4 regions of the Achromobacter sp. genome follow, and region 1 is predicted to be linked to each of the others. Evidence: predicted binding sites of a transcription regulator. Region 1 holds the regulator's gene; each other region holds the start of a gene.
The links. The regulator sigma-54, encoded in region 1, starts transcription at its own class of promoters, with help from an activator protein. The targets are predictions, from matches to a motif close to TGGCANGNAANCTGCTTT.
Positions count from the first base shown of each region.

Region 2: ACO6D5_RS21280 (CmpA/NrtA family ABC transporter substrate-binding protein) is a predicted target of sigma-54. The motif match lies at 656-673, and genes of this name have one in related genera.
Region 3: urtA (urea ABC transporter substrate-binding protein) is a predicted target of sigma-54. The motif match lies at 1,330-1,347, and genes of this name have one in related genera.
Region 4: ACO6D5_RS15950 (TorF family putative porin) is a predicted target of sigma-54. The motif match lies at 624-641, and genes of this name have one in related genera.

Region 1 is NZ_DBHKZA010000013.1:68,426-70,626, forward strand. Features, by position in the region: gene ACO6D5_RS07035 (hypothetical protein) at 1-209, shown strand, start outside; gene ACO6D5_RS07040 (RNA polymerase factor sigma-54) at 305-1,783, opposite strand; gene ACO6D5_RS07045 (sigma-54 interaction domain-containing protein) at 1,928-2,201, opposite strand, start outside.
Region 2 is NZ_DBHKZA010000062.1:29,643-31,843, forward strand. Features, by position in the region: gene ACO6D5_RS21275 (ANTAR domain-containing response regulator) at 1-416, opposite strand, end outside; gene ACO6D5_RS21280 (CmpA/NrtA family ABC transporter substrate-binding protein) at 809-2,110, shown strand; gene ntrB (nitrate ABC transporter permease) at 2,136-2,201, shown strand, end outside.
Region 3 is NZ_DBHKZA010000008.1:63,088-65,288, reverse strand. Features, by position in the region: gene atzF (allophanate hydrolase) at 1-1,048, opposite strand, end outside; gene urtA (urea ABC transporter substrate-binding protein) at 1,421-2,201, shown strand, end outside.
Region 4 is NZ_DBHKZA010000039.1:11,565-13,765, reverse strand. Features, by position in the region: gene ACO6D5_RS15955 (hypothetical protein) at 1-395, shown strand, start outside; gene ACO6D5_RS15950 (TorF family putative porin) at 741-1,493, shown strand; gene ACO6D5_RS15945 (LysR family transcriptional regulator) at 1,588-2,201, opposite strand, start outside.

The sequences.
Region 1 (2,201 bases):
CGGGGCAGATGGCGCCTGCGCCCAATGCGACGCCCTCTACGGGGACCACCGCGCCCGCGATGCAACATAGCGGCACCATGTCTTCGGGCAAGAAGCACTCCGATGAAACGCCCAAGCGTCCTCGCGAGGCCAACGACAACGTGCCACGCACGCCGGCCGCCGGCGCCGCGCCGCCTCCGGGGTATCCGAATTCGGGTGGCTCGAAGTAAGCGTCCGGAACTTGGCAGCCCCCTCGGGGCTGCCATAAAGAAGAAGGCTTCCGCTGGGAAGCCTTCTTTGCGTTCGGCGCCGGCCGGCAAAACCGCTAGTGTTGGCGGCGCAACTCCGCGGGCGGCACGCGCAGTTGCCCGCGGTACTTGGATACGGTACGGCGCGCCAGCAGGATGCCGCTGGAGGCCAGTTGCTGCGTCAGGGCCACATCGGACAACGGCATAGTGGGGTCTTCGGCGTCGACCATTTCCTTGATCAGGGCCCGCACCGCGGCGGCGGAGCACGAACCGCCCGATTCGGTGGCAAGCTCGCGGGAGAAGAAGTGGCGGAACTCGAACACGCCACGCGGCGTCACCATGTACTTGCCCACGGTGGCCCGAGAGACCGTGGACTCGTGCATGTCCAGATCGTCGGCGACTTCGCGCAGCATCAGGGGTCGCAGCGCCACTTCGCCGTACTCAAAGAACGTCTGCTGCCGTTTGACGATGGCCTCTGCGACACGCTGGATGGTGGTGTAACGCTGTTCCACGTTGCGCACCAGCCAGCGCGCCTCCTGCAGCTCTTGGGCCATGGGGCTGCGATCGTCCAAGCGGGCACGGCGGAACAGGTCTGCGTAGGTGCGGTGCAGGCGCGCATGCGGCATCGCGTTACGGTTGGGCAGCACGCGCCAGCGCGCGTGCCACTTGTCCACGAACACGTCGGGCACGACATACACGGGGGCTTCCGCGCTGTAGCGGGCGCCCGGCTTCGGGTCCAGGCTGCGGATGAGCGCGCACGCCTCGCGCAGCGCGTCATCGGAGCAGTCGAGCAGGCGCCGCAGTCCCACGCAGTCGTTCTTCCCCAGGCGGTCCAGATGCTCGCGCACGATGCGCAACGCCAAGTCACGGGTCGCCGGGTCGACAGTACGCGCGGCTGACAGTTGCAGCGTCAGGCATTCGGTCAGGTCGCGCGCGCCCAGGCCAGGCGCGTCCAACTGCTGAACCAGGCGCAGGGCGGTGGTCCATTCCGCGTCATCGGGCGGCGGGTTGAATTCGGGACGGTCCGGGCTGCACAGGCTGTCGAGCGGCACGCGCAGATAGCCATCGTCATCCAGGGCGTCGATGATGAATTCCGCCAGCAGCCGATCACGCGGCTGCAGGTGATAGTTGCCAAGGTCCAGAGACAGGCGTTCACGCATCGATAGCGACGCGCTGGCCCATTGGCCCAGGTCCTTGCCTTCGCCACCGCCGGTGCCGGACGACGGCATGGGGTAATCGCCGGAATAAGTAGGCGCATCGGGAGGCGGTTCCTCGCCTTCAGCGCCCGGCGTCGCCGTCTGCTCCCTGGACGTGTCGGCGCCGTGGGCGTCGTCGGCGTCGTTGCCGAAACCCAGAGGCTTCGCGTCCAGGCCGTTGGCCGTACCGTCGGTTTCCTGCTCGTCGCCGTCTTCAAGAAAGGGATTGGTGGCCAGCGCATGCTCCACCGCGGTCGTGAACTCAAGCGCCGACATCTGCAGCAGCTTGACGGACTGCTGCAGCCGGGGCGCCAGCGTCATCTGCTGTCGCAGGCGCAATTCTTGCGTAGGGTGGCCCAATCGAGTCTCCTTGCCGGGAGCCGCCGGAAGGCGGCGTATCCTGGATACTCATGCAAGATCCATGCCAGGTGGACTTGCGGGCGGGCATCGAGAGGAGGGCGGCCGCTTGCGGAGCCGCTATTACAAGCCGGCGGTAAGAACTGCTCAGCGGTCCGCCAGGCCTTCCTTGTCGTACACATCCAGCCGGTTGTAGAGCGTCTTCAGGCTGACGCCCAAGGTGTCTGCCGCCAAGCGCTTGTCACCGTCATGGTGCGCCAGCGTCGCCAGGATGAACTCGCGCTGGGCCCGGCCCAGCGGCATGCCGACCGGAAAGTTCAGCGAACCGTCACGCAATTCCGTCCGTTGGCGCGCCGGGCCCCGCGCCAGGAGGTCGGTGTCCAATTGCGTGTCTGACAAGATGAAGGCGCGCTGCACGACA
Region 2 (2,201 bases), on a different contig from region 1:
TCGGCCAGGCGCAGTTGCGCGTCGCGCAGTTCTTCGCGGCGAGACTTCTCCATGGCGAAACGCTCGATCGCCACCGTCAGCAGCGGTTCGATCCGGGCGGCCGGCACGTCGCCCACCACATAGGCCGCGACACCCGCGCGCAGGGCGCTGCGGATGGTGTCCCGGTTGCCGTTGTCGGTGAACATCACGACCGGGCGGTCGCTGTGCTCGCTGGCCACACAGACGTTTTCCAGCGTGTCGCGCCCGGGGGCGTCGCTGTCGATCAGCACGACGTCGGGGGCGGCCTCGGCGATGGCGGCGGCCAGGTCCATGCCGGGCGCCACTTCCGCGACGATGCGCACGCCCGCCGCGGCAAGCGTCTGCCGCAGCGACACCGCGCGTCCCTCGCCATCGTTGAGCAGCATGACTTTCAGCATGAGATCCCCCAGATGCTTTCAGTCATGCAAGTTCCGTGCCATCTCGATGGCGTGCGGGGATCAGCGCCCGGGCACAGCCGCAGGGCCTCAGCCGCACAGGCGTGGTGCGCCGCCGCATCGATGGATGCACCAACTTGGTTCGCGCCTGGTGCGCCGGGCCAACGCGGCGCGCGCGCGGCGTTCGTGTAAAGCCAACGCTGGCGCGGGATTTGGGCAGGTATGGGGAAAAATAACGCAGTTGGCACGGTGATTGCTTAAGTGGAATCAGGGGGCCAACGGCGGTCGCCCGACGCAACGCGCCGCACCACGCGGCTAGGAACAACGACGTTCCGCAGCGCCAATGGACTGGGTTCCATGGCGCGCGGAACGTTTTTTTTTGCCAGGAGCCATGCATGACGCCAGTGACACGTAGCCCCTCCACCCGACCCGCCACCCGCGCGGACCTGACCGCTGACGCCGGCCGCCGCAAGTGGTTGAGCGGAACGGCGCGCGCGGTGGCGGGCGCCAGCCTGCTGTCGCTGGTTGATCCGCTGGTGCGCGCAGGCGCCTGGGCGGCAGGCACCGACGCGCCTGAGAAGACCGAGGTGAAGATCGGTTTCATCCCGCTGACCGATTGCGCTTCGGTCGTGATGGCGTCGGTGCTGGGCATCGACAAGAAGCATGGCGTGACGATCACGCCGTCCAAGGAAGCCTCGTGGGCCGCGGTGCGCGACAAACTCATGAACGGCGAGCTGGACATGGCGCACGTGCTGTACGGCCTGGTCTATGGCGTGCATCTGGGCGTCGGCGGGCCGAAGAAGGATATGGCAGTGCTGATGAACCTGAACCAGAATGGCCAGGCGATCACGCTGTCGAACAAGCTGCTGCAAGCCGGCGCGCGCGACGGCGAATCGCTGGCCAAGCTGATGGCGGCCGACAAGCGTGAATACACCTTCGCGCAGACCTTCCCGACCGGCACGCACGCCATGTGGCTGTACTACTGGCTGGCGACCTACGGCATCCATCCGATGCAGGACGCGAAGGTCATCACGGTGCCGCCGCCGCAGATGGTGGCCAACATGCGCGTGGGCAACATGGACGGCTTCTGCGTGGGCGAACCCTGGGGGGCGCGCGCCATCATGGACAAGATCGGCTTCACCGCCGTGACCACGCAAGGCATCTGGCAGGATCATCCCGAAAAGGTCCTGGGCACCAGCGCGGAATTCGTGTCGCGCAATCCGAACACGGCACGCGCCGTCACTGCAGCGATCCTCGAGGCCGGCAAGTGGATCGACGCGTCTGCCGCCAACCGCCAGAAGACGGCCGAAACCATCGCCGCGAAGTCCTATGTGAACACGGACGCCAGCGGCATCGTCGACCGCATGCAGGGCCGCTATGACGACGGGCTGGGCAAGACGTGGACCGACGAGCATGCGATGCGCTTCTACGCCGACGGTGCGGCGAATTTCCCGTATCTGAGCGACGGCATGTGGTTCCTGACGCAGCACAAGCGCTGGGGCCTGTTGAAGGAGCATCCGGACTATCTGGCGATCGCCAGGCAGGTCAACCGCATCGACCTCTACAAGCAGGCGGCGTCGGCCGCCGGCGTGGCGCTGCCCGCCAGCGAAACGCGCAGTTCCAAATTGATCGACGGCGTCGTGTGGGACGGCAACAACCCCGCGGCCTATGCCGACGGATTCAAGGTCAAGGCCTGAGGCCGGTAAAGAAAAGGGGCATGCAATGTCTACCGTAACGAATGTGGGCCGCGGCGAGGCGATCTTCGCCGCGGGGCGCGAGCGGCTGGAG
Region 3 (2,201 bases), on a different contig from region 1:
AGTTCGCCGCCTGCTCCACGATGCCGCGCACCACGGGGTTGATGGCCTCCGGCGATTCTTGCCACAACGCTTGCACGGCGGCAAAACGCTCGGCCACCCACGGGCCTTGATACAGCAGCGCGGCCAGCTCGTTGAACGGCGCGAAGTCGATGGCGGTCACTTCCGCGCCGGCCGCCTGCAACGCGCGCACGGCATCGTCGAAGACGGCGGCGGCCTGCGTGTCGCCAAAGAATTCCAGCGTGGCGGGGATCGCGATGCGGGGCGCCGTGGGCCACGGCAGCGACGCGCCGGCCGGCATCGCCCGCGAATACGGGTCGCGCTCGTCAAAGCCGCCGGCCACTTCCGCCACCAGCGCGGCGTCGGCCACGGTCAGCGCAAAGATCGACACGCAATCCAGCGTGCGGCAGGCGGGCACCACGCCCGCGGTGCTGAACCAGCCCTTGGTGGGCTTCAAGCCGACGATGTTGTTGAACCCCGCCGGCACGCGGCCCGAGCCCGCGGTGTCCGTCCCCAGCGAGAACGCCGCCAGGCCGCGCGCCACCACGGACGCCGACCCGGAGCTGGAGCCGCCGCTGACGTATTCGGGGTTGAAGGTGTTGGCCACGGGGCCGTGCGGCGACCGCGTGCCAACCAGTCCGGTCGCGAACTGGTCCAGATTGGTCTTGCCCACCAGGATGGCGCCGGCGGCGCGCAGGCGGTGCACCACGGTCGCGTCCTCGCCCGGCGTATATGCGAACTCGGGGCATGCCGCGGTGGTGGGCCAGCCGGCCGCATCGATGTTGTCCTTGATGGCGAACGGCACGCCATACAGCGGCAGTCGCGCTATGTCGCCGCCGGCCGCCGCCAGCATCAGCCGCAGCCCGTCCAGTTGCTCTTCAAGCGTGGCGCGGTCCACCCGCCGTATCCAGGCGTTGTCCGCCGGGCCATCGGGCGTGGCGGCGTATTCCGACAGCAGCGTTTCGGGCTGCGCCCCGCCTTCGCGATAGGCGGCCTGCCATTGCGCAATCGTCCAACCAACGGGGTGCTTCTGCGATGCTGCGGCATTCATGCTGGAATCCTTTCTTGTATACAAGTACGGATTCCCAAGCAATCGCCGTGCCATGTTGGCCGGCTTTTATGTTTCCCCTCTGAGCCCCCCTGCGATAAAAGGCCGAACGCGGTTTGCCGGCCCCGTCGGCGCGCGCTCGCGCGCACCGCAAGCGGGCAAACGCCGCACCTGTTTTGTGCATGCAGCACTGTTTTGATCCGGGCGCGCCCGCCACGCGGCCGCCCCGCGCATTCGCGTAAACACCCCCGCTTCATACAGCGGCATGACATTGCCTGCGCACTTGGCACGCCTTTTGCTTTGAAGTCCAGGTTGTCGGGTGTTGTTCATATCGTTCCTGCCGGCCAGGCCGGCACATTCCATCCAGGAGTCACCATGAATCGCAGACTAGCCGTAAAGCAACTGACCGCCTTGAGCCTGTTGGCCATGTCCGGGTGGATGCCGCAGGTATTCGCCGCCGAAGACACCATCAAGGTCGGCATCCTGCATTCGCTGTCGGGCACGATGGCCATCTCGGAGACGTCGCTCAAGGACGTTGCGCTGATGACCATCGACGAAATCAATGCCGCGGGCGGCGTGATGGGCAAGAAGCTGGAAGCCGTGGTGGTGGACCCCGCGTCGAACTGGCCGCTGTTCGCCGAGAAATCGCGCCAACTGCTGTCGCAGGACAAGGTGGCGGTCGTTTTCGGTTGCTGGACCTCGGTGTCGCGCAAGTCGGTGCTGCCGGTGTTCAAGGAATTGAACGGGCTGCTGTTCTATCCCGTGCAGTACGAAGGCGAAGAGCTGGAGAAGAACGTGTTCTACACGGGCGCCGCGCCCAACCAGCAAGCGATTCCCGCCGTGGAATACCTGATGAGCGAAGACGGCGGCGGCGCCAAGCGCTTCGTGCTGCTGGGCACCGACTACGTCTACCCGCGCACCACCAACAAGATCCTGCGCGCCTTCCTGCATTCCAAGGGCGTCAAGGACAGCGACATCGACGAGGTCTACACCCCCTTCGGCCATTCCGACTATCAGACCATCGTGGCCAACATCAAGAAGTTCGCCACGGGCGGCAAGACGGCCGTCATCTCAACCATCAACGGCGATTCGAACGTGCCCTTCTACAAGGAACTGGGCAATGCCGGCCTGAAGGCCACCGACGTGCCGGTCGTGG
Region 4 (2,201 bases), on a different contig from region 1:
ACAAGCAGCAAGCGCTGTTCAAGACCGCCCAGGACGGCCAGCGCAGCCTGCACGAAGCCATGCGTGCCTCCGGCGGCAAGCGCCACGACCTTTTGAAGTCCCAGTTGGACAGCGGCAAGCTGGATCCGCGCGCCCTGATGGCGCAATCGGATCAGACGCGCGACCAGTTCCGCGCGCAGGGTCAGCAGGTACGCGACCAGTGGCTCGCCGTCTGGGACAGCCTGAATGACACGCAGCGCGGCCAGGTGACGAAGCTGGTCAAGGACCGCGAAGCCAAGATGCAGGAACGCCACGCCAAGATGGAAGGGCGCCATGGCGGCAAGGGCCGCGGCGCGCCGCCTCCTCCGCCGGCCGCGGGCGACGTTGCTCCGCCGCCCCCGCCCTCGGCCAACTAAGCCTGCCGCACGCGGCGCTGTAAAGCGCTGCGGATGCAAGCGAAACCCCGGACGCGCATTGCGCGGACCGGGGTTTTTTATTGTGGGCGCAGGACCGGCGCTCCAATGTGGCGCAGATTCCCCGTTTTGACGCACGCGCCGCAAGGGGCGGCGGAGCCCTTGCACGCTTCTGGTGCACGGCAATACGGATTCAACAGCCCGACAGCCGATTGTCACCCGCTTGAAACCTGGCACGGACATTGCTTATTGGAAAGTGAGCCGGTAACCCACCGCAGCAAAGCCGGTCAGAGGGATGCGCCGCGAGGCCGTCCTCCTCCTCGTTAAATCCGATCAGGACTCCGCACCATGAAGAAGACGTTGCTAGCCTTGCCTTTTGCGCTTGCCGCTTGTTTCGCCTCGACGGCCCAGGCTGAACCCACCGATCTGGGGGGCGGTTTTTCTCTTAGCGGCAACGCCACCATTGCCAGCGACTACCGGTTCCGCGGCTACTCGCAGACCGACTTCCGTCCTGCCGTGCAGCTGGGTATCGACCTGACCCACAGTTCCGGCTTCTACCTGGGCAACTGGAACTCCAACGTCTCCAACTTCGTGTTCACCGACGGCAACCTGGAAATGGATTTCTACGGCGGCTGGAAGGGCGACGTCGGCGGCGGCTTCACGCTGGACGCCGGGGTGCTGCACTACTACTACCCGGGCTCCAGTTCGCCCAAGGGCGGCAACTACAACAACACCGACCTGTACGTGGGCGCGTCCTACGGCAACTACTCGCTGAAGTATTCCTACACGCCCAGCGACTTCTTCAGCACGCCCGACAGCAAAGGCACCTGGTACCTGGACGGCACGGCCACGTTCGATCTGGGCGATGGCTGGGGCCTTCTCGGCCACTTGGGCTATCAGAAGCTGAAGAACCAATCGAACATGGACGGCGATTCGATCGGCCATTACGTTGACTACAAAGTCGGCGTGACCAAGGACTTGAAGGGCTGGGTGCTGGGCCTGGCCGCGGTCGGCGCCACCAAGGACAACTGGCTGCCGACCAAATACGGCCACCCGTCGGGCCGCCTGGGCGCGGTCTTCTCGGTATCTCGCGCGTTCTGAATCGAAATCCGTGGCGGCGCCTTGAAAACGCGCCGGCCTTTTGGGGAATTGATGGAGACTGCCTGATGGGCAGTCCCCATCAATTCCCCTTTTTTTATTGTTGCGGCGGTGACGGCCTGACGCTGCGGTGTTCCCGGTAGGCAGCCGCGATCGTGCGCAGCGCGTCGCGCGACCGCGAGTCCGTCAACGTCGAGTGCAGTGTGATGCGCGACGCGGGCAGGGCGGGCAGCGAAAAACGTTCGCCCACTTCGATCGTATCGGCCGGCGCCAGGCGGCATGCCAGGGCGCCGATCGCCAAGCCGGCCGAGACCGCAGCCATGACGGCATAGCCGCCGCCTACGAAGACCTCGTTCCACGCGATCTCGTGCCGGTCCAAGGCCAGGATCGCCGTGTTGCGGACCTGGCAGCAAGGCATCAAGGCGGCCAGCCTGAGCGGTTCGCCCGCGCGCCATTCAAAGCTCGGGGCGGCGAACCAGCCGAAATGCTCGGGTCCCAGGTCTTCGCCGTCGCGGCGGTCATCTTCCTGGCCGACGATGACGGCTTCCAGGTCGCCGTTGTCGAACGCGTCCAGCAGCGTGTGCGAATTGTCCAGCCGGACCTCGATGTTCAACGCCGGATCGCGTTCATGCAAGCGGGCCAGCAAGGACGGGGTTTCGGGCCCCGCAATGTGGGAGGCGATCCCCAGCCTGAAATGCCGCCGCTCGGCGT